Regions from separate parts of the Streptomyces sp. NPDC001502 genome, predicted to be linked through region 3. Evidence: riboswitches for the same ligand, from Rfam matches in the RefSeq annotation. Region 3 holds a riboswitch; each other region holds the start of a gene.
What was found. Region 3 has a riboswitch for guanidine ahead of ACFY0D_RS32430 (MBL fold metallo-hydrolase). Riboswitches for the same ligand answer to the same signal wherever they lie in the genome.
Positions count from the first base shown of each region.

Region 1: it holds a riboswitch for guanidine, as region 3 does, so the genes downstream of both, ACFY0D_RS39120 (multidrug efflux SMR transporter) here and ACFY0D_RS32430 (MBL fold metallo-hydrolase) in region 3, are expected to answer to the same signal.
Region 2: it holds a riboswitch for guanidine, as region 3 does, so the genes downstream of both, ACFY0D_RS11550 (Ohr family peroxiredoxin) here and ACFY0D_RS32430 (MBL fold metallo-hydrolase) in region 3, are expected to answer to the same signal.

Region 1 is NZ_JBIAVW010000041.1:20,674-31,041, reverse strand. It holds gene ACFY0D_RS39125 (transglycosylase domain-containing protein) at 1-877, shown strand, start outside; gene ACFY0D_RS39120 (multidrug efflux SMR transporter) at 895-1,215, opposite strand; guanidine-III (ykkC-III) riboswitch at 1,247-1,316, opposite strand; gene ACFY0D_RS39115 (GroES family chaperonin) at 1,382-1,723, opposite strand; gene ACFY0D_RS39110 (DUF3618 domain-containing protein) at 1,767-2,087, opposite strand; gene bcp (thioredoxin-dependent thiol peroxidase) at 2,195-2,662, shown strand; gene ACFY0D_RS39100 (HNH endonuclease) at 2,792-3,436, shown strand; gene ACFY0D_RS39095 (HNH endonuclease signature motif containing protein) at 3,433-3,954, shown strand; tRNA gene ACFY0D_RS39090 (tRNA-Leu) at 4,002-4,074, shown strand; gene rdgB (RdgB/HAM1 family non-canonical purine NTP pyrophosphatase) at 4,129-4,743, opposite strand; gene ACFY0D_RS39080 (hypothetical protein) at 4,760-5,140, opposite strand; gene rph (ribonuclease PH) at 5,246-5,971, opposite strand; partial or broken gene ACFY0D_RS39070 (glucose PTS transporter subunit EIIB) at 6,077-6,319, opposite strand; gene ACFY0D_RS39065 (PTS transporter subunit EIIC) at 6,538-7,839, shown strand; gene ACFY0D_RS39060 (PTS transporter subunit EIIC) at 8,153-9,427, shown strand; gene ACFY0D_RS39055 (MBL fold metallo-hydrolase) at 9,562-10,314, opposite strand.
Region 2 is NZ_JBIAVW010000005.1:431,604-441,971, forward strand. It holds gene ACFY0D_RS11525 (ankyrin repeat domain-containing protein) at 1-812, shown strand, start outside; gene ACFY0D_RS11530 (AAA family ATPase) at 809-2,014, shown strand; gene ACFY0D_RS11535 (VWA-like domain-containing protein) at 2,027-3,211, shown strand; gene ACFY0D_RS11540 (hypothetical protein) at 3,371-3,562, shown strand; gene ACFY0D_RS11545 (hypothetical protein) at 3,585-3,800, opposite strand; guanidine-III (ykkC-III) riboswitch at 3,924-3,986, shown strand; gene ACFY0D_RS11550 (Ohr family peroxiredoxin) at 4,060-4,548, shown strand; gene ACFY0D_RS11555 (hypothetical protein) at 4,535-4,984, shown strand; gene ACFY0D_RS11560 (peptidoglycan recognition family protein) at 5,018-5,809, opposite strand; partial or broken gene ACFY0D_RS11565 (MFS transporter) at 5,934-6,341, opposite strand; gene ACFY0D_RS11570 (nuclear transport factor 2 family protein) at 6,483-6,959, opposite strand; gene ACFY0D_RS11575 (SDR family oxidoreductase) at 6,956-7,690, opposite strand; gene ACFY0D_RS11580 (UvrD-helicase domain-containing protein) at 7,818-9,878, opposite strand.
Region 3 is NZ_JBIAVW010000024.1:5,317-15,684, reverse strand. It holds gene ACFY0D_RS32445 (LuxR C-terminal-related transcriptional regulator) at 1-1,193, opposite strand, end outside; gene ACFY0D_RS32440 (purine-cytosine permease family protein) at 2,011-3,447, shown strand; gene ACFY0D_RS32435 (hypothetical protein) at 3,535-5,535, shown strand; guanidine-III (ykkC-III) riboswitch at 5,686-5,753, shown strand; gene ACFY0D_RS32430 (MBL fold metallo-hydrolase) at 5,765-6,643, shown strand; gene ACFY0D_RS32425 (hypothetical protein) at 6,733-7,098, opposite strand; gene ACFY0D_RS32420 (protein kinase) at 7,459-9,195, shown strand; gene ACFY0D_RS32415 (hypothetical protein) at 9,173-9,847, shown strand; gene ACFY0D_RS32410 (hypothetical protein) at 10,044-10,368, opposite strand, start outside.

The DNA of each region.
Region 1 (10,368 bases), on a different contig from region 3:
CGGCCCGGCCATGGCCCTCGGCACCCTGCAGGCCAGCGTCCTGGACATGACCCAGGCCTACGCCACCCTCGCCGACCACGGCCGCCGCACCCCCTACACCTTCCTGGAGAAGATCACCAAGGGCGGCGACACCATCGGCCTCCCCCAGCGCACCCCCACCCAGGCCATCAGCCGCGAAGCCGCCGACACCACCACGTCCATGCTGGTCAGCGTCGTGGACAACGGCACCGGTACGGCCGCCCTCGCCGCCGGCCACCCCGCCGCGGGCAAGACCGGCACCGGCGAACTCGACCGCTCGGCCTGGTTCGCGGCCTACACCCCGGACCTGGTCACCGTGATCTCGATGATGGGCCAGGACCCGGACACCGGAACCCTGGAATCCCTCTACGGCGCCCTCGGCGAGGCCCGCATCGGCGGCGGCGGCTACCCCGCCCGGATCTGGGCCGCCTACACCAAGACCGCCCTGGAAGGCACCGACCCCGTCGACTTCGACCTGGAACTCCAGCCCGGCGCGGCCCAGCCCCCGCCGCCGCCCAGCCCGGAATCCAACCCGCCGCAGGAAACCCCCGGCGAACCCTCGCCCAGCACCCCCGAACGCTCCACCCGGCCCTCCCCGTCGAACTCGACGGGCGGCCGCAACCAAGGCGGGCAGAACAACGGAGGCCAGAACCAGGGCGGCCAGGACAACGGCGGCCCGGTGAACGGAGGCCAGGACAACGGCGGCCAGGACAACGGCGGCACCACCCAGGGCAGCGACCAGGGCGGCACCACCCAGGGCACACAAGGCAGCACACAAGGCAGCACCCAGGGCAGCGCACAGGGCAGCGACGGAGGCCCGGCGGAAGGCCTGCGCCCGCCGTCGGCGTTCCTGGAGTAGCCGGGGCAGACCTCCGGTCAGTGACCGGAGGTCGCCTTCAGCCCCACCACGGCGACCAGCAGCAGACAGATGAAGAAGATCCGCGCGGCGGTGACGGGCTCACCCAGCACCGCCATACCGAGCACGGCCGCGCCGGCGGCGCCGATGCCCACCCACACCCCGTAGGCCGTACCGATGGGCAGGGTCTTCGCCGCGTACGACAGCAGCACCATGCTCGCGACGATCCCGGCACCCGTGAACACACTGGGCCACAGCCGGGTGAAACCGTCGGTGAACTTCATGCCGATCGACCAGCCGACTTCGAGCAGACCGGCGACGAGAAGAAGAACCCATGCCATGACGGCACCTCCGAGACATCGAGCGATACGGGGTGCGTCGTCTTGTCGTACCCGGTACGGCGCGTCTCGTCGGGTTCTCCTCCACCGTAGCAAAGGGCAGCGAAAAGGGCCGGTGACCTGCGCCACCAGCCCCTTCTCAGTCCTGCACCCGGACCTGCACCCGGACCTACAGGTACAGCCCGGTGGAGTCCTCCGACCCCTCCAGCCGCTCCGCGGCCACGGCGTGCAGGTCCCGCTCGCGCATCAGCACGTACGTCGCACCCCGCACCTCGACCTCGGCACGGTCCTCGGGGTCGTACAGCACCCGGTCACCGGGCTCGACCGTCCGGACGTTCTGCCCGACCGCGACCACCACGGCCCAGGCCAGCCGCTTGCCCACCGCGGCCGTCGCGGGAATCAGGATGCCGCCGCCCGAGCGCCGCTCGCCCTCCGGCAGATCGGACTTCACGAGCACGCGGTCGTGCAGCATGCGAATGGGCAGCTTGTCGTGGGTGGTGTTCTCGCTCACGCCCCGAACCTACCTGCCCGCGCCCGTCCCGTACCGCTCAGGGTCATCCGCGCTTGCGGCGCGCCGACACCACGAGCAGCCCGACCAGGCTCACCGCGACCAGCGCGACGGGCACGATCCGGTCGACGCGCGGAGCCCCGTCGTCGTGGCGCAGACCGTCCCGCAGATCCGTCACGATCCGGTTCACCGTGGCGAAGGCCCGCCCGGCGGTCTGGTCGACGGTCGAGGCGACCCGTGCCTTCGCGTCCCCGATGATCGTCTTCGGGTGCATGCGCACGCCGATCTCGTCGAGCGTCTCGGCGAGCTGCTCACGGCGGCGGACGATGTCCGCCTCGATCTGTGCGGGGGTCCTGGCTTCCGGCACCGCGCTGCCTCCGTCGTCGTCGTGGTCGTGTGGGGCGTAGTCCGCCATGAACAGTCTGTCAGCTTAGTCTCATGGCATACCGATCCCCTCCCGAGGAGAGTGTCACGATGAGCGAGCGACTCCAGCCGGGCGACACCGCCCCCGCCTTCACCCTGCCCGATGCGGACGGCAACGAGGTCTCGCTCGCCGGCCACAAGGGCCGCAAGGTGATCGTCTATTTCTACCCGTCCGCGCTGACCCCGGGCTGCACGAAGCAGGCCTGCGACTTCACGGACAACCTGTCCTTCCTGACGGGACACGGCTACGACGTCATCGGCGTGTCCCCGGACAAGCCGGAGAAGCTGGCGAAGTTCCGCGAGAAGGAGGACCTGAAGGTCACCCTGGTCAGCGACCCGGAGAAGGAGACGCTGACGGCGTACGGCGCGTACGGCGAGAAGAAGCTGTACGGCAAGACGGTCACCGGGGTCATCCGCTCCACGGTGGTCGTGGACGAGGAGGGCAAGGTCGAGCACGCCTTCTACAACGTCAAGGCCACCGGCCACGTAGCCAAGATCATCAAAGACCTGGGCCTCTGACCCCCGCCCCACCGGAACGGCCCGCACCATCCGGTGCGGGCCGTTCCGTTTATCGGACGTAACTACCCGCATATCGGTTCGTTGATCCGTGCGAGGCCACGAACGCGTGGCCGGAACGGAGGGGCCGGGGTGCCGATCAGCCCGTACACGAAGGAACGCCTCGCGGAGGCGGCGCGTACGTCGCGCACGCTGTCGGAGGCACTGGGGAAGCTGGGGGTCGACCCGAAGAGCGGCTCGCGGCGTTATCTGCACGACCGCATGCGGAAGCTGGGCGTGGACACGTCCCATTTCGAGCGAGCGGAAGCCGTCAAGTGGACGAGGGAGATCCTGACGGCGGCGGTCGCCGACTCGACGAACATGTGCCAGGTACTGCGGCATCTCGGCCTGGAGGTCGTGGGTGGCCACCACACCCATATCAGCAGGCGGGTCAAGGCGTTCGGCATAGACACCTCCCATTTCCAGCTGCCTTCTCCTGCCGGACGTCCCAAGACCCGACGCAGCCCGGAGAGTCTTCTGGTCAAGCAGCACGGACCGGACGCCCGGCGTGCACAGAGCGCGCACCTGAAGCAGGCACTCGCCGCACTGGGCGTGCCCGAGGTGTGCCGGATGTGCGGCACACCGCCGACCTGGCGAGGCCACCCGCTACCGCTGGAGGTGGATCACGTGGACGGCGACTGGCGGAACAACCTTCCCGAGAACCTGCGGCTGCTCTGCCCCAACTGCCACTCGACCACCGATACCTACCGCGGCCGCGCGAAGGGGCGCCGTCGATGAGCAGCGAAGAAGGAAGCCGCACGCGCGAACGTCGGGACCACGGGCGCCGCGACACGCCGGACCGAGAAGCGCTACGTGAGGCGGTCGCGTCGTCCCACTCGCTGGCGGAGGTCTTCCGGCGCCTGGGCCACGCCCGGCCCGGGACCCATCGCAAGGCGCTGAAGCAGCGGATCGCCGAGGAGGGCCTCTCCACTTCCCACTTCCTCGGGCAAGCACACCAACGTGGCAAGCCGGGGACCATGCCGATGAAGCCCGCGTCGGACATCCTGATCAAGCATGACGGCAAGCGGCGAACACGCACGCACCTGCTGCGGCGGGCGCTTCGCGAGGTCGGGGTTCCGGAGCTCTGCGGCATGTGCGGAACGCCGCCCGAGTGGGGCGGGCTACCCATGACGTTGGAGATCGACCACGTGAACGGCGACTGGAGCGACGACCGCCAGGAGAATCTGCGCCTGCTGTGCCCCAACTGTCATGCGATCACCAACACCTGGTGCCGGGGAGGCCTGCGCGGCCACTGAATCCGCTCCCGTGCAGGGCGTGACGCGCAGTAGAGTGTCTCTGGCGCGCGCCCGTACGCCAACGGCTGAGCGGTGGCCTTTAGGTGGCCATGTATGTCGGTTCGAATCCGACCGGGCGTACTCAGTACGACAAGGCCTGGCCTCCCGAGTCTCGGGAGGCCAGGCCTTGTTGCGTCAGCCCAGGAGGGCGCGGACGAAGGGGACCAGGGCGCGGAAGGCCTGGCCGCGGTGGGAGATGGCGTTCTTTTCCGCCGGGGTCAGTTCCGCGCACGTGCGGGTGTCGCCCTGCGGCTGGAGGATCGGGTCGTAGCCGAAGCCGCCGGTGCCGGACGGGGTGTGGCGGAGGGTGCCGAGGAGGCGGCCCTCGACGACGCGTTCGGTGCCGTCCGGGAGGGCCAGGGCCGCCGCGCACGCGAAGTGGGCCCCGCGGTTCTCGTCGGCGATGTCGCCGAGCTGGGCCAGCAGCAGGTCCAGGTTGGCCTTGTCGTCGCCGTGGGTGCCGGCCCAGCGGGCCGAGAAGATGCCGGGGGCGCCGTGCAGGACGTCCACGCAGAGGCCGGAGTCGTCGGCGACCGCCGGGAGGCCGGTGGCGCGGGCCAGGGCGTGGGCCTTGAGGAGGGCGTTCTCGGCGAAGGTGACGCCGGTTTCCTTGACGTCCGGGATCTCGGGGTACGCGTCCGCGCCGACCAGCTCGTGCGGCAGGCCGGCGTCGGACAGGATCGCGCGGAGTTCGGAGACTTTGCCCGCGTTGCGGGTGGCCAGGATGAGGCGGCTGGGCGTCGAGGTCATGCGCCCATTATCCGGGTCAGCCCGGGGTGCAGACCTTGGAGATCTCGCTGGCCGCGTCCGCCACCGGCTGGATGTCCGGGACGCTGTTGCCGCTCTCGATCGAGGTGCGGACGTTCTTGACTGCGGTGTTCATCGAGTCGATGGCCTTGCCCAGGTCGGCGTTGTCCGTCTGGTCGCCGATCTTCTTCAGGTTCGACTCGATCTGGTTGAGCGCGTTCTGGGCGTCCTGGGGGCTGTTGCCCGCCTGGGAGACGGCCTGCTGGAGGTCGTTCGCGCCGTCCGTGATGGCCACGGCCGTGTTCGCGCAGTCCATCGCCGTGGAGATCGCGTCGCAGGCGGACAGGGCCGGGACGGTGAGTACGGCGGCCACGGCTACGGCCGCTATGCGGAGCTTCATGCGGTTCTCCCCCTGAGGGCTTGGACGCTACGAGGACGGGCGCACGGCTTCGAGACCGTGCGCCCGTATCTTCCTGGACGCCGGGCCGGGCCCGGCGGTTGCCGTTTACAGTTCGAGCGCGCCCAGCTGGATGGCTTCGAGGTCCGCGCAGCCGCCGGCGGCGAGGTCGAGGAGGGCGTTGAGTTCCTTGCGGTCGAAGGGCTCGCCCTCGGCGGTGCCCTGGACCTCGACGAAGCGGCCGTCGCCGGTGCAGACCACGTTCATGTCGGTCTCGGCGCGCACGTCCTCCTCGTAGCAGAGGTCGAGGAGCGGGACGCCGTCGACGATGCCGACGCTGACGGCGGCGACGGTGCCGGTGAGCGGCTTGCGGCCGGCCTTGATGAACTTCTTCTTCTGGCCCCAGGCGACGGCGTCTGCGAGGGCGACGTAGGCGCCGGTGATGGCGGCGGTGCGGGTGCCGCCGTCGGCCTGGAGGACGTCGCAGTCCAGGACGATGGTGTTCTCGCCGAGGGCCTTGTAGTCGATGACGGCGCGCAGGGAGCGGCCGATCAGGCGGGAGATCTCGTGGGTGCGGCCGCCGATCTTGCCGCGGACGGATTCGCGGTCGCCGCGGGTGTTGGTGGAGCGGGGCAGCATCGAGTATTCGGAGGTGACCCAGCCTTCGCCGCTGCCCTTGCGCCAGCGCGGAACGCCTTCGGTGAAGGAGGCGGTGCAGAAGACCTTGGTGTCTCCGAAGGAGACGAGGACGGAGCCCTCGGCGTGCTTGCTCCATCCGCGTTCGATGGTGACCGGGCGGAGCTGTTCGGGCGTACGGCCGTCGATGCGAGACATGGCTCCGAGCCTAGTCCCTGCCCGCCCGGGCCTGTGCCGCTGTGCGAAGACCCCGTCCGGGGCTTCCGGGACGGGGTCCGCTGGGATCCGGCTAGGGAGTCCGGATCACATCATGTCTTCGATGTCGGCGGCGATCGGGTCGGCGTCGGTGCCGATGACGACCTGGATCGCGGTGCCCATCTTGACGACGCCGTGGGCGCCGGCGGCCTTGAGTGCGACTTCGTCGACCAGGTCGGGGTTGATGACCTCGGTGCGCAGGCGGGTGATGCAGCCCTCGACCTCTTCGATGTTCTCGATGCCGCCGAGCCCGGCGACGATCTTCTCAGCCTTGGTGGCCATGTGTTTCTCCCTGAGTGTTTCGAAGAACGGGTCTCGGCGGCCGGTACATGGCTACCCACCTGCACGGTCCGCTTTGTCACGGTAACGCACGGTTGGCCCATCTACGCAGGCACATGACGGGCCTCTGCCGAATGATGACGATCAGCAGCAACCCGCCCACAACTGGTCTACACCAGTGTGCCGTAAGTGTTGCGGCAGCCAAAACGGGCCGGTCAGGGAGGACGCCGATGAGCGTGAGCATCTCCAAAGCAGCGCCACAGCCCAATTGGCGGAACAACCTGTTCCAGGGGCTGCAGAAGATGGGGCGCAGCCTGCAGCTCCCGATCGCCGTACTGCCCGCGGCAGGCATCCTGTTGCGGCTCGGGCAGCCGGACGTGTTCGGCAAGGACGGCCTGCAGTGGACGGACGTCGCCAAGGTGATGGCGGGAGCGGGCGGGGCGCTGCTCGACCCCGATCTCGGCCTCCCGCTCCTGTTCTGCATCGGCGTCGCCATCGGCATGGCGAAGAAGGCGGACGGTTCGACCGCCCTCGCGGCCACGGCGGGCTTCCTTGTCTACCGGGGGGTGCTGCACGCGTTCCAGAAGGCCTGCCCGGAGGGGACCAAGGACATCGGGGGCGGCTGCCTGAAACCGAACGACACCTTCGTGGCGTACACGTACCAGAATCCCGGGGTCTTCGGCGGCATCATCATGGGGCTGCTGGCGGCCTATTTCTGGCAGCGGTACCACCGGGTGAAGCTGGTGGACTGGCTCGGCTTCTTCAACGGCCGACGGCTGGTCCCGATCGTCATGTCCTTCGTCGCGATCGCCTTCGCCGCGCTCTGCCTGTGGGTCTGGCCGCCGGTCGGGGACGCACTGGAGAGCTTCTCCGACTGGCTGCGCGGGCTCGGCGCCTGGGGTGGCGGCATCTTCGGCGTCGCGAACCGCGCGCTGCTGGTGATCGGCCTGCACCAGTTCCTGAACGTGCCGATCTGGTTCCAGTTCGGGTCGTACACGGCGGCGGACGGACAGACGTACCACGGTGACATCAACATGTTCCTGCACGGCGACCCGACCGCGGGCCTGTTCCTGACCGGCTTCTTCCCGATCATGATGTTCGCGCTGCCGGCGGCGGCGCTGGCGATCACGCACTGCGCGAAGCCGCAGCGGCGCAAGGAGGTCGGCGGCCTGATGCTGTCGGTGGCCCTGACCTCGTTCGTCACCGGGATCACCGAGCCGCTGGAGTACTCCTTCCTCTTCGTCGCACCCGCGCTGTACGCGGTGCACGCGGTGCTGACGGGTGTGTCCATGGCGGTGACGTGGGGGCTGGGAGTCAAGGACGGCTTCAGCTTCTCGGCGGGCCTGATCGACTACGTCATCAACTGGCACCTGGCGACGAAGCCCTGGCTGATCGTTCCGATCGGCCTGTGCTTCGGGCTCGTCTATTACGTGGTGTTCCGTTTCGCGATCACGAAGTTCGACCTGGCGACGCCCGGCCGGGAGTCGGACGAGGAGATCGCGGCGATGGAGTCGGAGACCACCAAGGCCTGAGCCCGGTCGGCCCTGCCAGCCCGGTCGGCCCCGTCGGCCCGGCAGGCCCGGTCCCCGCAGGGTTACCGAACGGTCCGTCAAGGGCCTCCGGATCACGATCCGGGGGCCCTTCGGCATCCCCTGGGGGATGTGATCCAGGCCACAGGAAATCGAAGGTTCCTTATCTAACCCTCACCGTGTTACAACTGGTCTACACCATGAATTGGTGTAGACCACGACCGCTTCCCCCGGCGGCGTGTCCCCCTTTCTGAGACGTCGCCGTCCCTCTTGGTTCCACCCCCTTGGCGGCGCCTTGCTCCCCCCGGAGGAAGTTATGAGTACGGCTACTGACGCCGCTGCGCCGCCCGCCAAGAAGCGGGGATCCGGCCTGATCCAGGGCCTGCAGAAGGTCGGCCGCAGCCTCCAGCTGCCCATCGCCGTCCTGCCCGCCGCGGGCATCCTGCTGCGTCTGGGTCAGCCCGACGTCTTCGGCGCGGACGGTCTCGGCTGGGGCAAGGTCGCCACGGTGTTCGCCACCGCCGGTGACGCCGTCTTCAGCAACCTGCCGCTGCTGTTCTGCATCGGTGTCGCGATCGGCTTCGCCAAGAAGGCCGACGGCTCCACCGCCCTCGCGGCCCTCGTCGGCTTCCTCGTCTACAAGAACGTGCTCACCGCGTTCCCGGTGACCGAGGCCATCATCAACACCACCGAGAACAAGGGTGTCGACGTCGCCGCGACGTACAACAACCCCGGCGTCCTCGGCGGCATCATCATGGGTCTGCTCGCCGCGGTCCTGTGGCAGCGCTACCACCGCACCAAGCTGGTGGACTGGCTCGGCTTCTTCAACGGCCGCCGGCTCGTCCCGATCATCATGGCCTTCGTCGGTGTCATCGCCGGTGTGTTCTTCGGCCTGGTGTGGGAGCCGATCGGCGAGGTCATCTCCAACTTCGGTGAGTGGATGACCGGGCTGGGCGCCGCGGGCGCCGGCATCTTCGGTGTCATCAACCGCGCGCTGATCCCGATCGGCATGCACCAGTTCGTCAACACCGTCGCCTGGTTCCAGATCGGTGACTTCACCAACGCCGCCGGCGAGGTCGTCCACGGTGACCTGAACCGCTTCTTCGCCGGTGACCCGGACGCCGGTCTGTTCATGACGGGCTTCTTCCCGATCATGATGTTCGGCCTCCCGGCCGCCGCCCTGGCCATCGCCCACACCGCCCGCCCGGAGCGCCGCAAGGCCGTCACCGGCATGATGGTCTCGCTCGCCCTCACCTCGTTCGTCACGGGTGTCACCGAGCCCATCGAGTTCTCGTTCATGTTCATCGCGCCGGTGCTGTACGCGATCCACGCCGTCCTGACCGCGCTCTCCATGGCGATCACCTGGGCGCTCGGGGTCCACGCGGGCTTCACCTTCTCCGCGGGTCTGATCGACCTCGGTCTCGGCTGGAGCAAGGCGACCAACCCATGGATGATCATCCCGGTCGGCCTGGTCTTCGGAGCGGTCTACTACTTCGGATTCCGCTTCGCGATCGTCAAGTTCAACCTCCCCACGCCGGGCCGCGAGTCCGACGAGGAACTGGCCGAGATGGCCAAGGCGGACGCCAAGTAGGCCCCGCAGGACCGAAGAAGCCCCCGCTCTCCCGGAAGGGAGGGCGGGGGCTTCCCGCTGTCGCGGAGGGGGCGCGGCGCTTCTCCGGAGGGGGCGCGGGCTGGGGGCGCGGCCCGGGAGGCGTCGCCGGGGGTTCAGACCTCGTAGACCGCGCCCGAGTACGCCAGGTCGACCGGGCCGTCGTAGGCCGCGCGGGCGTCGGCGATGTTCTGCGCGGGGTCGGTCCACGGCGGGATGTGGGTGAGGACGAGCCGGCCCACGCGACCGCCGCGCGCGTACTCGCCCGCCTCGCGGCCGTTCAGGTGGAGGCCCGGGATGTCCTCCTTGCCGTGCGTGAAGGAGGACTCGCACAGGAAGAGGTCGGTGCCGTCGGCGAGCAGGCCCAGCTCCGGGCAGGTGCCGGTGTCCCCGGAGTACGTGAGCGAGCGGCCGCCGTGCTCGATGCGGATGCCGTACGCCTCGACCGGGTGGGAGACCCGCTCGGTGCGGACCTGGAACGGGCCGATCTCGAAGGTCCCGGACTTCAGCGTGCGGAAGTCGAAGACCTCGCTCATCGAGCGCTCGTCGGGGACGTCGTCGTAGGCGGTGGTCAGGCGGCGTTCGGTGCCCTCGGGCCCGTAGACGGGGATGGTGCCGCAGCGGCCGCCCTCGTGCCGGTAGTAGCGGGCGACGAAGTACGCGCACATGTCGATGCAGTGGTCGGCGTGCAGGTGGCTCAGGAAGATCGCGTCGAGGTCGTAGAGGCCGATGTGGCGCTGGAGATCGCCGAGGGCGCCGTTGCCCATGTCGAGGAGCAGGTGGAAGCCGTCGGCCTCGACGAGGTAGCTCGAACAGGCCGATTCCGCGGACGGGAACGACCCCGAACAGCCGACGACGGTGAGCTTCATGGAGCGTGAACCTCCGAGGACGGTCCGTGGACGGAATGCGGGCCGTGCGTGGGT
Region 2 (10,368 bases), on a different contig from region 3:
TGCCCCGGTACGCCTGGCAGCGGCTCCCCGATCCCGAACTGGTCCGGACCGGCCTGATCTCCCCGCGCGAGCTGCACCCGCTGGTGTCCGCCGCGCTGTTCCCCGGCGCCGGGCCGGCCGTGGCCCCGCCCGTTCCCGACACGGGCAAGCCGGTACGCGTGCGCTGCCGCGGCGGATGGCACGAGGTGCGCTCACGCGGCGGCGTACTCGACGTACCGCACACCCCCGAGGAGCAGCGACGCGAGCGTGCCATGCGGGCGTTCGGCGGCGCGGTCTCGGGGTGCTTCGCCGTGCAGCAGAGCTGGACCACGGGCGAGGGGCGGCTGCCGCGCGCCCTGCGGGCCCAGCGGCACGAGCTCTTCCTGCGCATCCAGCACGGCGACACCCCGGGCGTGGTGGCACTGCTGGACGCGGGTATGGACCCCCGGATCCGGGACGCCCGCGGCCGCGGCCTGCTGCACACGCTCAACCTGCTCGACCACAAGGTGCTGCTGCCCCGGCTGCTGGCGGCCGGACTCGACCTGGAGGCACGGGACAACGGGCAGCGCACCCCGTTGCTGTCCGCGGTGCACTGGGGCGGCTCGGCGGATCTGGTCAGGGACCTGCTGGCGGCCGGCTCCCGGACCGACGTCACCGACGAGATGGAACTGTCGCTGTCCCAGGTGATCCGCCGCTACAGGCGCACCGACCTCACCTTCCTGCGGGACCGCGTCGACGAGGAGTTCCCCGGCATCGGCGCCGACTGGTACGACGAACACATGGAGTACCGCGAGGACGACGAGGACGACGAGGAAGAGGACGACGACGCGTGAGTGCGACCCAGCCCCAGCCACAGCCCGCCCGAGCCCTGGCGGCCGCCGACGCCCTGGGTGCACGGCTGGGCGCCACCCGTACCGAACCCGCCAGCAACCCCCAACTGGAGGCACTGGCACTGGCCGTGACGGCCAACCAGCCCGTCCTCCTGTGGGGTGAGCCGGGCATCGGCAAGTCCGCCGGCATGGAGCAGCTCGCCACCGCGCTCGGCGTGCGGCTGGAGACCGTCATCGCCAGCGTCCACGAGCCCTCCGACTTCGCGGGGCTGCCCATCGTCGGCGAGGACCCGGCCACCACGGGTGTCCCCATGGCCCCGCCCGACTGGGCGGTCCGCCTTGCCCGTACCGGCCACGGGCTGCTGTTCTTCGACGAGCTGTCCTCCGCCCCGCCGGCCGTGCAGGCGGCCCTGCTGCGCGTGGTCCTGGAGCGCCGGGTCGGCAGCCTCGAACTGCCGGCGGCCGTACGGATCGTCGCCGCGGCCAATCCGCCCGCCAGCGCCGCGGACGGCTGGCACCTCAGCCCGCCGCTCGCGAACCGCTTCGTCCACCTCGACTGGACGCACGACCCGCGGACCGTGGCCCGCGGCATGGCCGGCACCTGGCCCGAGGTGGCCATCCCGGCCGTCGATCCCGCCAAGGCCTCCGGTTCGGTCGCCCGGGCCCGCGGCGCCGTCTCCGGCTTCCTCACCGCCCGGCCGGGCCTGGTCCACCACATGCCGGCCGAGGCCGCCGGACGGGGCCGCGGCTGGCCCTCCCCGCGTACCTGGGAGATGGCCCTGCGGCTGCTGGCCACGGGATACGCGGCCTCGACGGGCCGGGAGGCGCTGGCAGCCGCGCTCACCGGCGCCGTGGGCGAAGCCGCCGGGATCGAACTGCTCTCGTACCTCGAACACCTCGACCTGCCCGACCCGGACCGGGTGCTGGCCGACCCGGACGCCTTCGCCCTGCCCGAGCGCGGCGACCGGCAGCTGGCCTTTCTCATCGCCGTGGTCGCGGCCGTGCAGAGCGAGCTCACCCGCCCCCGGTGGGAGGCGGGCTGGGTGGTCCTCGCGAAGGCCGTGGACGCGGGCGTGCCCGACGTCGCCGCCCGCGCCGCCGCCGACCTCGCCGCGATGCGCGACCTCGACTGGCCGGTGCCCGCCGGCATCGACGCCTTCGTGGAACTGCTCCAGCTGTCCGGCTCGCTGCCGGGCGGCAACTGAGCCCGGTCCGCCGTGCGCCCGGAGCTGGACCGAGCGAAGCTGCTGGCAGCCCGTTACAAGGCCGCCGAGACCCGTCCGTACCTCGCTTCCGCGCTGTACGCCCTGACCGTCGTCCCCTCGGCCGGGGTGCGCACCATGGGTGTGGACCGGCACTGGCGCTGCTACGTCTCGCCCGCCTTCGTCGAGGCGACCCCGGTCGTCGAACTGGCCGGGGTGTGGATCCACGAGGTGGCGCACCTGCTGCGCGACCACCACGGCCGGGCCGGGCGTCTGCCGGCCGCCGACCAGCGCGATCCGGTCCGGGTCAACATCGCCCAGGACTGCGAGATCAACGACGACCTGCTGGCCGACGGGCTGGTGCTGCCCGAGGGCCGGATGGAGCCCAGGCTCTACGGCCTGCCCACGGGCGGCCTGTTCGAGACCTACCTGCCGGCGATTCCCCCGACGCTCCACGGGCCGGACTGCGGTTCCGGTGCGCACGGCACCCCCGGACCCTGGGAGCTGGGCGAGGACGGCGGCCCCGCCCGGGTCGGCCCGGTGGAGGCCGAGGCGCTGCGCCGGCAGACCGCCGAGGCCGTACGGGCCCACCGGCGCACCCGGGGCCGGGTCCCCGAGGGCTGGGCCCGGTGGGCCGAGGAACTTCTGGAGCCCTCCGTCGACTGGCGCCAGGCTCTGTCGGGAGCGGTCCGCGAGGCCGCCGCCTGGGCGGCCGGCGCGGTGGACTACACGTACCGCCGCCCCTCGCGCCGGACACCCGCGCTCGGCGGCCGGGTGGTGCTGCCCAGTCTGCGCAGGCCGCTGCCGCGGGTGGCCGTCGTCATCGACACTTCGGGATCGATGGGCCCGGACGACCTCGCGGCCGCCCTCGCCGAAGTCACCGGCGTCCTGCGGGAGGTGGGCGTCGGCGGGAACCGGGTCGCCGTCCTCGCGTGCGACGCCGACGTGCATGCCGTGACCCGGGTGCGCAGTGCCGGCGAGGTGACCCTGGCCGGTGGCGGGGGCACGGACATGCGGGTCGGCATCGGTGCGGCCCTGGCCCTGCCCGACCGGCCGAACGTCGTGGTCGTGCTGACCGACGGGTACACGCCGTGGCCGGAGGAGACCCCGTCGTGCCGGCTGATCGCCGCACTCATCGGCAACTCCCCGCCCGCGCCCCCGCCCTGGGTGGAGACGGTACGCGTCGACCTGGCCGTGTGAACCCAAGTGACGTGCCTCCGGCGGCCTTTGCCGGCACGGCACCGGCGCGGCACCGGCGCGGCCTCCACAGCATCTCCAGTCACCCTCTGTGTTTAACGTCCCGTGATTTGGTAACAAGATGTAGTGACAGGCAGTCAATACTCGACGAAAGGCAGGACCATGAATCTCGTCAACGTGCTCATCCTCGTCGCGGTCCTCGCACTTGTCGGCCTTCTGATCGCGGCCCCCAGCGCCACCGTGCGGCGCAACCCGTTCCCGGGCCGGCGACAGCGGGCCGGCCATCGCCGCTCGGGCGCTCCCCGGTCGACCCGGGTACCCGGTCAGCGGGGCATCCGGCACCACGCGCCCTGACCCCGGGCACGGCGGCCGGCCGTCAGACGGATTCGGTGGCGAAGAGCTCCAGGTGGGCGCAGTGCGGGCAGCGGTACGCCTCGATGCGCCGCCGGGGCTTCCCCAGCCGTTTGGCACCGCCGAACATGCCGCGTTCCAGCGCCCCGGCGATCCAGCGCGCGTACCCCCGGGCCCCCTCCCCGGCGTCCTCGACGAATCCCGGCTCCAGGCCGACGCCACCGCAGTACGTACATCTCATCGCGTCCACGGGGCGAGTGTAGGAAGCGGGCCGCGGCGCCGGCGACCGGGGTCGGCGCCGCGGCCCGTGAGGAACTTCACCGCGGAGGATGTCTCCGGGCCGCGGAGCGCGTTGCTAGATTGTCCGGCGGCCGGTCCACGGCCCCGGACGAGATGCGCCGTACCCGGTTACGCACGACGACGCGAGGTGCCGCACGAGCGGCGCCGTCCGCTGTCCGCACCCGGGCAGCGTCCTCGTCGAGCAAGATGGGCCGTACGTCATGACCGTGCCACTCACCCGCAGCCTGTACCGGACGACCGCGCACGCCGCGGGGGGACGTACCGGATCCGTCCGCACGGACGACGGACGCCTGGACGTCCGCCTCGCCCCGCCGCGCAAGAAGGTGCCCGGCACCACCAACCCCGAGCAGCTGTTCGCGGCCGGTTTCGCCGCCTGCTTCACCTCCGCGCTCGCGGAGGTCGCCGCCGAGTTCGGGGCGGACGCCTCCACCGCGCGCGTGGCCTGCGAGGTCCGGCTCGGCACCACGGACACGCCCGCGGGCTACGGCCTCGCGGTGGCGCTCACCGTCAGCCTGCCCGGGTGGCGGGCGGCGGACCTCCAGCCCCTGCTGCACCGGGCGGACGCGGTCTGCCCGTACTCGCAGGCCGTACGCGGCAACGTACCGCTGACGCTCCTGGCCGTGGAGGAGCCCGCCGAGGACACCAAGGACGCCGAGGCCATCGAGCCTGCCGCCGATGACCGCGCCTGAGCCCGGGCCGGCCGGGCATGTCCCGGACGGCCCCGGCGTCCCGGTGCCCGAGCACGGTGCCTGGCTGCGGCGCGGCATCAGCCGCAACGGCGGACCCCTCGTCGAGGACCGCGAAGTGGTGTGGCTGCAGGCCGGGTCGTACTACGCCGACAGCCGTGGCTTCGCCGGTACGACGTCCTTCGACGGCTCCCAGGTGCACTTCCACCACCTCACGGGCGAGCCCGGGGAAGACGCCGGCACCTTCCGGTGGGACGGTGCGAACCTCGTCGAGCGGGGCACCAACCCGGACGGCGGCACCTTCCTGGAGATCTGGACCCCGCTGCCCGCCGCCGACGGCGCCTGCGGCTCCTGGTCCGGCCCGGACCACCACGTGGTGCGCGTCGGCCGCCACGTGGTGCATGTCGATTCCCGTGCCGGTACGTACTGGCGGCTGTAGCCCCGGGTGGTGGCCCGGGGCGGCGGCGCACCGTCAGGGCAGGAGACCGGCCGGGAGGTATTCCGCGTACTCCGAGGCCGGCCGGCCGGTGGCCTGGCGGACCAGCTCCTCGATGGGGTCGGCCGCCTCCTCCGGCGCGGGCGTGCCGAGGCGGGCGGCGACGTCCTTGCGGAGGGTCGGGAGCAGTGCGTAGAGGTGGTCGCCGGGGCAGGCGGTGGCGTTGAAGTCGCGGTGGCCGTAGATCTCCGACGCGGCCAGGCCGTACTGGTCGCAGATGTGGGCGCACAGGTCGGCCAGGGCCGCGTACTGGGCCGCGGGCGGGTCCTGCGAGGTGTACGTGCCTTCGTTCTCGATGCCGATCGACACGGTGTTCTGTCCGACGCAGTGCGCCGCCCGCACCTGGCGGGTGCCGGTGCGCAGCTCCGCGAGGCTGTTGTGGCGTCCCTCCAGCACGAAGGCCCCGCGGCTGACGGTGAAGTGCTGACCCGTGTCGATCCAGCCCTGCGCGTCCATGTGGTACGTCTGGATCGCGCGGGCGAGGGCGAAGGCGCGCTGCTTCGAGTAGTCCGTCACGTTCGCCGTCGCCGTGTGGTGGACGATGATCCGCTCCGGGCGGTTGTCCAGGACGACGACGGCTTCGGACGCCGCCCGCGCACCCCAGGCGGCGCAGCCGATGATGTCCGGGGCGGCGGCGGACGCCCGCCCCGCCGTGGCGAGCGGCAGTGCCGTGGCGGCGGCGAGGGCGAAGGCTCCCGTGAGGACCGACCGGCGGGTGTACGGGGCGGTGGCGCGCGTGGACGGCTGGTGCGGTGCGGAGAAGGTCATGCGGCGCCATTGAAGGGGACTCCACCTCCACCGGTCGCGCAGACACACCGCGCAACCCCCCGGACGTACCACCGCCGGTGACCCTGCCGGGAGCCCTCGTCGGCGCCGGATCCCGGTCGGGGCCGCCGACCCCACCCGACTCGGTGAGGTCGGCGAAGATCAGCGGTCCGCTGATGCCTCCCGCCGCGGTGCCGAGGGCGTGGAAGAAGGCGATGGAGCACACCCGAGAGCAGGTACGTGGAGGAGATCATGATCCGGCGCCCGAGCGTGTCGAACAGCTTCCCGAGCAGCAGGGGGCCGAGGAAGTTGCCCGCGGCGATCACGGCGAAGCAGTAGCCGGTCCGGCCCCGAAGCCGATGCTCTTGCGCTGGTGGATGGTGATCTCACCGGCAGGCGGCGGGAGCCGCTCGCCCTTCTCCTCCTCGATCCGCTGCTCCACGGACGACACCAGTTCCTCGGCGTCGTCCGCCCTGCCGTGGATGAACTGCCAGCGAGGGCTCTGCGGAACGTGTCGGCGTACGAGCAGGGCGACACACCTGCCGCTGCCCGTTCACGACCTGGACCGTCGGCCGTCAGGAGACGAGACGGCCCAGGGGGTGTTTCGCCCATCAGGCCGGGCTCGCGGTGCCTGGCACGCACGCTCGCTGATCCGGCCTGACCGACAAGACACCCCCTAGCCGAGGCCCGGCGCCTCCTCCCCATCGGTCCACCAGACACCCAGTCTCTGGCGGACCAGGTGCCAGCCGCCCTCGGGGCTCCGGCGGAAGTCCCAGTCGTACGGACCGCCCATGGAGTAGGGCGAAGAGCTCTGCCCGCTCCCCGTCACGGCGACGAACCACATGTACCCCACGCCCGTCGCCCGGTCCTCCTCCACCTGGAAGTCCATGTTCAGAATGTGGTGCTGCATGCTCGGGAAGTGCGCCTCCGCCTCCTCCACCTTCGCCCGGACCGCCTCCCTCCCACGGATCTCTCCCCACGGCCCGAACTCCAGCACCGCGTCCTCGGCCCAGCACTCGATCCAGGTCCGCCAGTCCTTGCGGTCCAGCGCCCGCCAGCCGCGGATCATGAGCCGCCGCAACGCTTCCTTGTCCTCCAGGACCCGCAGTCGGCGCAGCAGGTCCTCGTACGCACCTTCGGCCCCCGCGGTCACTGCGCACTCGCAGCGGGGCGTACGACGATCTCGTTGACGTCGACCTCCGTCGGCTGGGCGACGGCGTAGGCAATGGCGTCGGCGATGGCGGACGCCGGCAGCGCCACGGCGCGATAGGCCTTCATGGCCTCGCGCGCGGCAGGATCGGAAATCCCTTCGGCCAGCTCCGACTCGGTCACCCCCGGGGAGACCAGAGTGACCCGGACGGAGCCGTCCGACTCCTGGCGCAGCCCTTCGGATATGGCACGGACGGCATACTTGGTGGCGCAGTAGACAGCCGCGGTGGGCGACACCTCGTACGCGCCGACGGAGGCGACGTTCACGAAGTGCCCGCCGCCCTGGGCGCGCATCACCGGCAGGGCGGCGGCGATCCCGTGCAGCACGCCCCGCACGTTCACGTCGATCATCCGGTCCCACTCGTCGACCTTCAGCGCGTCCAGCGGCGAGAGCGGCATCACCCCGGCGTTGTTGACCATGACGTCCATTCGGCCGTAGCGCTCCCGGGCGGCGGCCACGAAGGCCCGTACATCGCCGGCGTCGGTGACGTCCAGCCGCTGGAAGGCGGCGGTACCACCTGCCTCGTTGATCTCATGGCTGAGCGCATCGAGCCGATCGCTGCGGCGCGCGCCCAGAAGCAGCCGGTGGCCATCTGCAGCGAGCCGCCGCGCCGTCGCCTCCCCGATCCCGCTGCTGGCTCCGGTGATGGCCACGACCTTGGCTTCGTTCCTCATACCTGCCCTACTCCTCGCTCGAAGCGGATGGCTCCGCCCGACCGAGTCTGGACAAGCCGTGGCCGACCGGCCAGGACGCATCGCACCCTGGCAGCACGCCTCCCCATCCTCTAGGGGGTGTCTTCCCCTATGCGGTGACGCTGCCGAGCCACAGCAGGTCACGAGCCCGGGTCATCGCCACGAAGAGCTGGCTGCGCAGCAGTTCCTCGCGCTCCCGGGCCGTCTCCGAGGTCTCCGTACCGCCCGCGGTACCGCCCGCCGTGCCGGCCGGCGTCCCCTTCGCGAACACCGCATCGTGCCGGGGCAGGAAGACGTTCTTGAACTCCAGGCCCTTGGCCCTGCGATAGGTTCCCAGCTTCACCGCGTCGACCGCGCGGCCGTCGTAGTGCTCCAACTGGCACACCGGGATGCCCGCCTGGGTGAGCAACCGCTGGTAGTGGCCGATGGCGCGCATGGAGGGGCACAGCAGGGCGGTGTCGGCACGCCCACCGTCGGGCAGGGAACGCAGGGCGTCCAGGAGTTCCCTGTCGTGGGCGTCGACCGTGGGCCTCGTGACGCGTACGACGTCCCCGTCGTGGTAGGTGAGGTCGACGTCGCGGCGCCCCGGGGTGCGCAGGCCGTCGATGTCCTCGAAGGCGTCGTCGGCCACGACGGTGAGGGCCGCGTCCAGGATCTGCTTGCTGTTGCGGTAGTTGGTGCGCAGCACCTGTCCGCGGTCGCCGCGGATGTCGATGCCCGCGTCGGTGAGACGGAAGCCGCCCGGGTACACGGTCTGCTGGCCGTCGCCGACGAGCAGCAGACCGTTCGGCACATCACCGACGAGCGCGTGCAGGAGGCGCACGCCGACGAGCGTGAGGTCCTGGACCTCGTCCACGATGACGGCCGCGTACGGGGGCCGCTCGCGCCGGCGTGCCGCTTCGGCCAGGGCCAGGGAGAGGACGTCGTTGAAGTCGTGGACGCCGCGCTCGCCGCGCAGCGATTCGTACGCCTCGTACAGCTCCCAGACCGACTGCCGGTGCGTACGGTGGAGGCGCGCCTTGCGCCGCCGCCTGGGGAGGGTCACGTACTCCTCGAAGCGGGTGAGGCCCCGCCCCTTGATGACGTAGTCGATCTCTTCGCGCCAGTACGTGGGGGCCGGGTCGAGGCCGGCCAGGCGGCCCTCGCGGCCGACGTTCTTCCAGGCGAGACTGAAGGCGGTCTCGGCCTTGTCCCCGTGCAGCCGCACCGGTATGCCCCGCTCCTGCAGGAACTCCTGGGCCCAGGAGTGGAGGCTGCGGAAGTCCACCCGGTCGGCGACGGCCGGGGCCATGGTCCTGAGGAAGGTGCTCTGCACCCGGGGCAGGTTGTTGGCGAAGGTGACGTACAGGATGCGGCCGGTCGTCCGCCGGGCCAGATGGGCCGCACGGTGCAGGGCGACGACCGTCTTGCCGGTACCGGCCGGTCCGCTGATGCGGGCCGGGCCCGCCCAGTTGCGGCGCACCAGTGCTACCTGATCGGGGTGGAGGAAGGTCATCCACTGCTCGATCGGCGCCTGCATCGCTCCCTTCAAGGCCGCGTCGCGCAGCCCTTCCAGGTCGAACAGCCCGTCAGGGGAGCTCGGTCGGTGCTGCTCGGGCGCCTGCGGCATCTGCTGGTCGACCGCCGACCCCGCGTAGCCCGGGAACACCCGCTCCAGATGATCGGCGATCGCCCGGACCGACTCCGCGCGCAGCCTGTGCCGCTGCGACAGCAGCACGGGGCCGATCTCGTGTTCGCCCAGGAGCCGTATCCGGCCGCGGCTCGTGTCGACACGCTGCCCGGCGAACACCACGAGCGGCTGGACCGCCACCGGCGACATGCCGAGGGACGCCACCGCGCTCTCGGCGGCCTTCGTGGCGGCGAGCAGCCCGGCCGCGTGTGCGTCGTCCGGCTCGCCGCCGGCGGTGACGTCGATGACGAAGACACCGCCGGGCCCCACCAGCAGCATGTCCGCCTCGGCCGTCGCCGTTCCGGACCATTGCCGGTCGACGAGCAACCGCCAGCCGCGCGCCGTCAGTACCAACAGCTGGGCGAGGACCCGCTGTTCGCCCTCGCCGACCGCACCCCACCGCAGGGCCTGCCGGCGGGCGGCCTGCCACTGCTCCCGGAGTAACCGCTCCTGCCGCCGCGCGTCCTGCGCCCGCTGCGATGCCGCCCCGCCTGCCCCCATACCAGCCCCCCTCGTACGCGGAGTGACGATCATAGGGCGGAACGCAACGGTGCCGGCAGGGCGCGTACCGGGCCGACGGGGACCATGCCGTTCCGCTTACTCCGCCGTGGCGCCGGACCACAACCTCGCCCTCACGGGATCCGGTGAGGGCCGGGCCTGGATCACTTGCGGGACAGCCCTTGGGTGGAGGGCTACACTCGAAGGGAGGTGGGGGCCGCAACTGCGGGAGTCACCCAAATCCCGTGGTTACGCGCCAGGGCGCGACGGCGAGATGTCCACGCGCTGGTCCGACGTCCGCGGCCGGTCAACGCAGTGTGACGGCGGCCGCGGCTACAGCCTCACCTCCGCGTATGGGCCGACAAGCTCTCATGACATCTGTGCGTGAGGCATGTGGGCCGTGCGCTGCACGCCAGGTCATGTCGGTCTGCTCTGCGGGCCGTTCTGTACCGGTCTGGCCGCTGTTCCTCCTGCGTTGCTCCGAGGAGTTCGA
Region 3 (10,368 bases):
TGGATCCGGAAGCCCCGGTGCTCCTGCGGGATCGCCCGGAGGAGACTGAGCGCGCGGGGGTACTCGCGGGCGTGCGCTGCCAGGGCTGACGCGCGTACGAGCAGAGCCGGGTTGGCCGTGCCGGTGGCCGCGAGCTTGTAGGTGGCGAGGTGGACCGCGTCCTCCCGGCGACGGGCCCCGATCCGCTTCAGCAGATGGACCTGCCGCAGCAAGGTGTCCCTGCGGCACTGGGCAGTCATGTCCGCGCGCAGCACCTCTCCGTAGAGGGGGTGGGCCAGCCGGACCGCTGAGCGTCGTTCCTCCTGGACGACGACGATCAGCCCCGACTGTTCCAACTGGCTCAGCACCTGCGGTTCGGCGTCCCTTTCCAGGTGGCCCAAGGACAGCGGTTCGCACAGGGACAGAACGTCCAGCACCTGTCGGCCGGCGGGTGGGGCGACGGAGAGCCGGGAACGGATCAGATCGGTCAGACGCCGCGTGCCCGGCAGCCGGTCCGCGGTCATGTCCCAGATCTCGCCGTCGCAGGTCAGCACTCCGGCAGCCACTGCCCCCACCACCAGCTCCCGCAGGTAGAGGGGGTTGCCGCCACTGGTCGTCAGAAGGTGGTTGACCGCGCTCCTCCCGACAGGCCCCTCCAGGACCTGTTCCAGCACCGTCACGACCTGCTCGCGGCCGAACCCGGCGAGGTCCACCTGTCGCACGGCGTCCCCGTGCCCGAGCGCGGTCACCGCCAGCGCCTGGCCCTCTCCCGACCGGACCGTTCCCAGCAGGAAGATCACCCCGGCGTCCATCAACTGCCGCAGCAGCATCGCCGAGGTCGCATCGAGCAAGTGGACGTCATCGACCAGGATCACCATGCGGGGCCGCGGCGCACCCGGCCGCGACAGCAGCCTGGCCACACTGGCGAACCCCGAGACCGGGTCGGACAGATCGGCACCGTCGGGCAGCAGATGGGCGATGGCGCCCAGGGGAACCGACGCCGCCGCCGCTGTGGCAACCGCCCTGCCGACCCGGTACCCGAGCGCGACCGCACGGTCCAGGCACTCCTCGGCCAGCCGGGACTTGCCCACTCCGGCCGGCCCGAAGACCAGGAAACCGGCGCTGCGGGGTTCCGGCACGACCTCGTCGAAATCCCTCATTTCGGCCTCGCGCCCGACCAGCGGCCAACGCTGCAGCACACGGTTTCGGTTCATTCCTCTGGCCCCCCGTTGATTGGCCTTTGCCCGGTTGTGCGGACATCCGCGGTCTGCGCGGCCGCGCTCGGCAACCTGAGCTGATCGAGCGCTTTACGAGCTCGACCGGGTTGGTGTGTCGGCAAGGAGAACACGGCCATGCGGGCTCCGGTGCTCCTCGCCCGCCTTTCCCCGTGCGGCAATTCTCCTTCGATACCATCGAAGAAGGGGCCGGAGGGGATATGCGGCGTCGCGGGAGCAGGCGGCGTATCCGCGACTCAAGCGGATCATAACCGACCGCGAGCAAGCAAAGGTCTTCACCCCTGACGATGCCGAGATCGCGTGGGCGGCGCAGCCCGTTCGGCATGCGCAAGGAGCCCGGACAGCGGACGACTTGGTCCAGACATCGGGAGCACGCCGAGCGGGCCGGCCCCGTCGCCGCGAGCGTGATTCCGCGTCAGGATCGTCATGAAGACCGGACCCTTACCCAACTGAACCTCTGAACGCCGGGATGAACTGTCATGTCATTCGGCATCGAATTTCAAATGCGGCTCACCTTTCCCTCCACCGATGCAGGCCCGTGGCGTTGTTCGTCGTTGTTCATCAGAATGGCGTCGAAATCAACGAACCCGACGTCCAGGATGCGATCTCCTGAAACGTTCGCGAACGTTTCCCAAGCATCGGATCGACCGGCGAAGGACTTCGGCCGGCCCGATCGCGCCTGGATGAGTAGTGCTTGCTCATGTGCCAGGGCTCCCGCGCACGGTTGAGTCCTCCACGGCAGCCGCCCCCGTCGCGGTGTGGCCGCTCTTCCCGGCTCTGAGCGCAAAGGACCCCCGTGCACGACCAGCAAGCCCCGCGCAGCGGTCGCACCCTGCCGACCGCCCCCGAAACGCGTTCCATCGACTACATCTCCCCGGACGAACGTCACGGCAGGCTCTGGCACCAGGGCCCGTTCTGGTTCTCCGGCAACTTCGTCCTGACCACTCTCGTGATCGGCTTCATCGGCCCCTCGATCGGCCTCAGCGTGGGCTGGTCGGTGACGGCCGTGGTCCTTGGCGCCTGCTTCGGCACGTTCTTCATGGCGGTCCACGCCAACCAGGGCCCCCGTATGGGCCTGCCCCAGATGATCCAGTCCAGGGCCCAGTTCGGGGTCCGGGGGGCCGTCGTACCCTTCACGGCCGTCATCTTCGTCTACTTGGGCTTCAACGTCTTCAACACCGTGCTCGCGGCCCAAGGACTGGGACGGATCGTCGGCGGCGGCCCCTGGCTCTGGTACCCCGTCCTCGCCGTGGTGTCGGTCGTGCTGGCCGTGGTGGGCCATGATCTGATCCATTTCGTACAACGCGTCCTGACCGGGCTCCTCATCCTCGTGTTCGGGATACTCACCGTCGGAACCGTCGTTCAGTGGTGGGACGCGCCGATCTCCGCGCCCGCGACCGGCAGCCCGTGGACGTCGTTCCTGACCGTCTTCGCCGCTGCGGCCGGCTACCAGATCAGCTACGCCGTCTACGTGTCCGACTACTCCCGATACCTGCCCGCGGACGCCAACTCCCGCTCCGTCATCTGGTGGACCTACGCGGGTGCGGCCGGCTCCGCGGTGTGGCTGATGTCCCTGGGCGCCTTCATCGGCAGCCGTCTGCCCGCCGACGACGCCGTCACCGGCTTGCTCCGGACCGGGAACGGCATCGTTGCGGGCTTCGGCTCACTCGTCGTGCTGGTATCGGCTCTGGCCCTGATCAGCGTCATGGGCGTCAACACCTACGGTGCGATGCTCACAGCGGTGAGCGCGGTGGACGCCTTCCGGCGGGAGCAGCCGACGAGCCGCCTGCGGGCCGCCGTTGTCGTATCCGTCGGCGCGGTGGTGCTCGCGGTGGCCCTGTCCCTGCCCGACGACTACCTGGCCGGCTTCAGCAGTTTCGTCCTGCTGATGCTCTACTTCCTGGTCCCGTGGACCGCGGTCAACCTCGTCGACTACTACGCCATCCGCAAGGGTCGGTACGTGATCCGTGACATCTTCGACGACCAGGGCATCTACGGACGCTGGTCCTGGCGCGGCCTGGCCTCGTACGTCATCGGTCTGGTCGCGATGATCCCGTTCATCTCGACCACCTTCTTCCGCGGACCGGTCGCGGAAGCCATGGACGGCGCCGACGTCTCGTTCCTCGTGGGGCTGCTGGTGAGCGGCATCCTCTACGCCGCGCTGGCCGGAAAGCGGAATGCCGCGTCTCCCCTGGCGGAGGCCCGACCGCCCAAGTCCGTACGGAGTATGTGAGCCGTCCGCGGCCCGGCAGGCGGCCGCCGGACCGGGTGGATCACCAGGACACGGCCGGGTGAGGCTCGGCAAGGAGGGAATCAGGTCATGCCCGCGGATCCCGGAACAGCGCACGTCGATCCGACCGCCCTGATCGATGACGTCAACTCCCGTATCGTCCAGGCGCTCAGCGCGCACGACCCTGCCGAACTGCATGCGGCCGCGGCGTGCACGGGTGTCGGAGTCGGCGAGACCTTCGCCGGTCGCCTCTGGACGGGCGGCGTCTGCCCTCTGGTCCGGCGCTACCCGACGGGCGAGGCATTCACGGCGGCGCTCACGGACGGCAGTCCCGATGCCTTGAGCGCGGCCGTCGAGGTCCTCGCCGTGGTCGCGCCCGCCGCAGCCATGTCCTTTGCGCTGGAAGTGATGCGGATCGATCTCGGCGGTTTCACCTTCGGACACAACCGCGTTCCGTTCGAGCTCGTGATGCGGGGGCGCGCCGAGAAGATCATCAAGCGAGACCTCCGCTCGGCGTCGCCTGAGATCCTCCTCGACATGCTCCGTCGCCGGTCACTCGCTCCCGGCGAGATCCCGAAGAGCAAGATCGCGGACATACCGGTCGCTGCCCTCATCGCCTGCGTGAGCGCCGGCGAGCTCCGCTTCGACCAAGCCGAGGGCGCGGGCCTCTTCAGCGAGCATCCGGCACTTCAGGATGGCGCGGGGCTGCTCGACGCGCTCCTGAAGACGCGCTGGTTCTCCGCGGTGGACGGCCACGATGGAGGCCTCACGCACTGGCTCGCGCATCGCCTGGCCGAGGCCCGCTACGCACCTGCTGTTCCCGCGTTGCGCGAGCTGTTCACTCGGCAACGGCGATTCCTTGCCACCGCCGGGCAGAGCCTGCTTGAGATCGGGACGCCGGAGGCCCTCGAAGCCGCAGCCTCGCCTCTGTCGCTGGCGGGCGTCCCGATCGACGAGTACGACCGTCACGATCGCCAGACGATCGCGATCGATGCGCTGCTGCGCGCCGACCCCTCGCGTGCCTTTGACGTCCTGGCGCCTCTGTTCGAGGAGCAGGCGCTCCGTTCCGGCGACAACCGGAGCGAGTCCGCCAGGACCGTACTCGAAAAGCTCGCGCCCGCGCAGGCGACTGCCGAGCCTCGCTGGATCGAACGATCCCTGATGGCCGCGCAAGACCGCGAGCTCGGCGCGACGGCGCGAGCACTCCTCGGCCGGCTCGACCCCGGGATCGTGGACGAGGCCGCGGCTCGTGTGAGGAAGCGCAAGCGCAAGGCAGCGGCCAGGAGCACGGTGAAGCCACCTGCTGGCGATCTCATCGAGCGCTATCGCGCCGGCGAGCACGAGCGCGTGTGGGAGGAACTGGCCGCGCTTGACCGGAGACCACCGAAGGCGCTCGCCGCGCAGGCCGAGGCCGTCGCAATGGAGACGATGGAGTGGGTGCGGTGCGGCTTGGAGGCTGTCGTTGAAAGGCTGCGCGCCGAGGCGTACCCCTTCCACAAGAAGGCGCGCGCCCTCGTCCCGCCCCCGCGCGACGCACTCCGGTCCGTGAAGAGGGTGGAGAGGCTCACGGGCGGACGCCTGCCGCTTTCGCTGCGCGCCTTCTATCTCGTCGTCGGCTCAGTGGACCTGTCCGGCAGTGCGGAAAAGTTCCGCCACGACCCGAACAGGCACGGCCCGGAGCCGAAGAGGCACGAGATCGTCCACGTCCCGGAGAAGTACCCGTTCATGTACCTCTCGCACTTCGATCCCCTCGTCGTCCTTCCCCTCGAAGAGGCTGTCGCCGAGGCGGAGAGGTGGGCCCGCGAGGAGAGGGATGGTCTTGGCATGAATGCGCCGCTGGACCTGACGATCGGTCCTGGCCCGTCGTTCAAGGCGAACCCCCGCGACGCGCAGCCGGAGCCGGTCGACACCGTCCGCCTCCCCGGACCCTTCGCGGACGTGGAGCTTCACCGCGGGCGCGGTGGGACCGCCCCGTTCGTCGGACACCTGCGGGGATGCCTCGCATGGGGCGGATTTCCCGGCCTGGCCGGCAAGAGTATCCGGCCGCAGGCCGCTCTGGCTGCGCTCACGCAATCCGTCGTGCCCTTCTGACCACGTGGAGACCCGGTCACCCGGTGGCAGTCACCTGCTGCGGGAGGGGACCGGTGTTGCCTTCCGGACATCCGGTCGGTAGGAAGCGCGAGCACTCAGCCACAGATGCCGGGCAGCAGAGCCGTAGATCATTCTCGTGGTAGCGTCGCGGCGGAGGCCCGTAGGTGCCCACCCCGGACGAGATGTGCGCCGTACCCGGCCCGCCAAGACGACGCACTCAGGAGGCGTCATGGCTGCAGGTACATCCTTCATCGATTTCGACGGCCCGGCTTCTCGGCCTCGCGAGTTGGACGTCCGCTGGATCCACGGCTCGCCCTCGTCCAAGCACAACACCGACCCGGACATCCAGGTCTACGAGTACGACGAGCACACCGTCATCCTGCGGCAGAACATGGCGATCAACTACGAAGCGCCGTTCCTGTTCCTGCTGTTCGGCAACGACCGGGCAGTGCTGATCGATACCGGCGCCACAGCGTCAAGTGAGTTCTTCCCCTTGCGTCTGGTGGTGGACCAGCTCGTCGACGGCTGGCTCGCCCGCCACCCCCGCCAGGAGTACCACCTGCTGGTGCTGCACACACACGCCCACGGCGACCACATCGCGGGCGACGGCCAGTTCGCCGACCGTCCCGACACCACAGTGGTCTCGGCAGAACTCCCCTCGGCCTGGAAGTATTTCGGATTCGACGAGAACCCCACCGCCACGGCGAGCGTCGATCTGGGAGGCCGCAGGCTCGACTGCCTGGCCACCCCCGGGCACCACGAGGCAGCCGTCACGTTCTACGACCCGTGGACCGGGTTCCTGCTCACCGGCGACACGGTCTATCCGGGCCGCCTCTACATCCAGGACCGGAACGCCTTCGCCCGGACCATCGACCGGCTGATCGAGTTCTGCGAACGCAGACCGGTCACCCACGTCATGGGCTGTCACATCGAGATGACCACCGAACCGGGCGTGGACTACCCGGTCCGCACCACCTACCAGCCCCACGAACCCCCACTGCAGATGACCACCGGCCACCTTCACGAGATCCGCGCCGCACTCGACGAGATCGGCAACCAGCCCCGCCGGCTCGCCTTCCCTCTCTTCGTCATCTGCCCGGACGAGTGAGCCACGCGCAAAGCCACGGCAGTACCAGGTCCTGCGCAAAAGGCCACTTCGAGTGAGCGGTCAGCCGGCAGCCAGGACGTCGGAAAGACTCACGGCGGGGGGCCGAGCACGGCTGTCAGCGTGCGCCGCCGGCGCTCGGCCAAGGTGGCGACGAAGACCACTGCGTCAGCGTTGGCCTGGTCGCAGGCCTGAGCCACCTCGCGGACCTTCCCGTAACTCAGCAGGGTCCGCGAGGAGTAGGGCAGAGTCATCTTCCGGACCCCGCCGTCCGAAACGCCTCGTCGCTGCACGATCTGCACGGCGACCCGCGCGCCACGCGCTGCCGGTTCTGTGGCGGCCGACGACATGAGCGTGTCGAAGTCCTTCTGCTTCGCAGAGAAGTAGCCGACCAGGACCACATCAGCGCCCTCTGTCGTGAGCCGGAACGCCTGGCGCCGGGCCGGCTCCGGCGACACACGACGAGCCGGGCGCCTGTCGCGTCTTCGGGGCTGATGCATGCGCCACAGGCCAAATGCCTGGCCACCTGCATCGATACCGGGTTTCCCGCCGGCCCGGCTTGGCGAGCGAGGTCATGGCCATGCGTTGATGACGGCGATCGTGACGGCGGCCTCGTAGCGGACGGCGAGCTTGTCGCATCTCGTGGACGCGGGCCGATGTCGCGAGTTGGGTGAGTAGCAGTTGCTCATGCGCCTCGACGCAGGTGACCGGTTGACTGACCGCAGCAGTCGGCCGGCCGGCTGCCGGTGCGGCGGGAGGCATACTCCCCGGCGCGCACGGCAACAATGCATGCGAGGGCAGTAATGGACCACGGGGACATGAGCGCACATCCACAGTGGAAGGTTCCCGGCTACACCCATGGCAGGGAATTGGGCGCCGGTGCCTGCGGGAGGGTCGTCGAAGCTCTGGACGAGGCTTCCGGTACCCCGGTGGCGATCAAGTATCTGACCCACGGCGCGCGCACCGCCTTCCGCGCCGAGGCCCGTCTGCTGATGGGCCTGCGGTCGCCGTACGTGGTACGGATCGACGACTACGTCGAGCACCCAGAAGGCGCCGCGATCGTCATGGAGTTGGTGGACGGCGTCTCCCTCAGGACGCTGCTGCGCCAGGAGGGCCCCACGGGTCCTGAGGCGGCCCTCACCGTGCTCAAGGGATCGTTGCTCGGCCTCGCCGCAGCTCACGAGGCGGGACTGGTGCACCGGGACTACAAGCCGGAGAACGTTCTGGTGGACCTTGACGGCTGCTCCAAGCTGGTGGACTTCGGGATCGCAGTGGCCGGCGGGGATGCCTCCGGCGTCGCCGGCACCCCGCCCTACATGGCTCCCGAGCAGTGGACCGGGGGCCCCGTCGCCCCCGTCACCGATGTCTACGCCGCGACGGCCGTTTTCTTCGAGTGCCTGGTCGGCTCCAAGCCGTACCCGGGCACCACGGCTCTCGAACTGGCGGTGCAGCACATCGAGGCGCCCATACCCGACGACAGAGTTCCTGAGGCGTTGCGGCCGTTGATTCGCCGTGGCCTGGCCAAGCGGGCCGTGGAACGGCCGCCGAGTGCTGCCGCGTTCGTCCGTGAGCTGGATGCGCTGGCGTCCAGCGCGTACGGCGAGGACTGGGAAGTGCGTGGGCACCGCAGAATGGCCGCGCTCCTCACACTCATGCCGATGCTGGTGAGCTCTCCCAACGACGTCGTGACCGCGACGACGGCCTTGGCGGACACCACGCTCGCCACGACAACCACAGGAACGGCAGAGGCACATGCCTCGGCGCGGGCGTCCGGTCGGCCCCGATCCCGAGGCGGCGTTGTCGGCCGACGCAAGTCGACGGCCGTCGCCGCGTCTGCCGCCCTTCTGCTCACCGGGATCCTCGCGCTGTCTGCGATCGCCGAACAGGACGACACGGAGGACAGCGCCACAGGCGCCACAGGCGCTCCCGACGCCCCCCACGCCGCCGGCTCGACCGTCTCACCCGGCATGCCCGGCCCCTCGGCCGGCACCCGCACCACGGGGCCCGGCTCCACCATCGCCCCCACTCCTGGACAGTCGGGGACTGCTGCCGGCAGCGGGGCCGGGAGTGGCATGGAGAATTCCACGGTGGCCGGGGGGTCGTCGTCCTCTCTTGGTGCAGCACCCGGTTCCACGGAACAGGCAGCTCAGCCGACGCCCTCCACGACCAACGCGGCCCCTCGGACACCCCCCGTCGCACCGCCCGCCACGTCCCCCACCGTGCGGGTGCTGGCCGTGTCCCTTTCCCAATACGGCTGCTCCGGAAAGTTCGGCACCCAGGCCGTCGCATCCGTGAAATCCGACGGCGTCTCCGCCGGAACGCTGATCCTCACCTGGTTCCACGGCAACACCCGGGGATTGGGCCCGATCGTGGCGACGGACAGAATCACCATCCCCGCCGGGCAGACCTCGTTCAGCAAGACGTACGCCCACACGTTCGGATCCGGCGATCCGTTCCCGTACTGGGGTGTTCAGGTGTCGAGCGACCCGGCGCCGGCAACGGGCAGCGGCACGTACAAGGTGCTCTACGCCGATGACTGCAACCCGATCCTCTGAGCCGGCCATGGAACCCGGACCGTACGACGAAGAGCTGACCTCGTTCCTCCCCCGCTCGCACCCGACGGACGAGGCGACCAGCGCCACCCTCCTGGACCATGCTGTCTGGGGCATGCCGTCGTCCGAGGGCGACGTGCACTCCACCGCGCCCGCGCCCACCGTGCCCGCGCCCGGCAGCCTGGGAAACCTCACGGCGGTGTGGCACGGCACCGTCCCCGAGCCTTCGGGCGCGCCGTACACCGCCGGTGCCCGACGTAGGCGCGGCGTCCTCCGGCGTCGGTTTCTCGTGGCGGGGGCCGTGCTCGTGGCTGCGCTGCTCCTCGTCCGGCAGCAGACCGGCGATCCGCTGTCGGTGACGGGAGTCACCGTACGTCCCAGCTCCTCGACTGCGGGCTGCGACAGCACCGTGGCGGTGCTGGCGACGATCCGCAGCAACGGGGAAGACGGAACGGTGAGCTACCGCTGGCACCGCAGTGACGGCACGGTCACCAGCCCGGTGCGGCAGCGCATCGCCCCGAAGGCACGGCTGACCGAGGTCACGCTCCGCTGGACCTTCCACGGCCCCGGCTCCATGCAGGCCACCGCTGTGCTTGAGGTGCTGTCGCCGAACCGTGCCCGCGCCGGAACCACCTTCACCTACACCTGCCACTAGCGACGTTGCCTGAGCCCTGAGCTCCTCGCGACGGCGCGACCTCGCCGAGTCCTCGTCCGCACCCTGAATGAATCGCTCCTGACGTGGCGGGGCCGGCCGCAGGCGTACGCGATGGCCGCGGCCACCTCTTCCGGGTCGAGCGCACCGCCCGCCGACTCCTTCCACGCCCGGTAGTCGCTCTTGATCCGCTCGTCGATCATGAATCGGAGCGGAATGCCCCGTGGACGCGCAGGTCGCCGTTGATCGCCACCTTCCCGTCGTTCGTGTGCATGATCCAGGCGCCTGCGTTACGGACCGACAGGTGGGCGCCGGCGTTCACCTTCCCCTGCAGGCGCGACTCCCCTTGAACGCGCAGCATGCCGAGGGTGGTGAGGTCTCCGGTGACCGTGACCGTGCGGTCCGCCTTCACCTCGCCCTCGGCGTCCAGGCGGCCGTGGACGATCAGCCGCGGCGGGCCGTCCTGCGTCTCCAGCACGTTGTCGACGCTCAGCCCGCCCTGGAGGGTGAGGCGTTCCTTGACC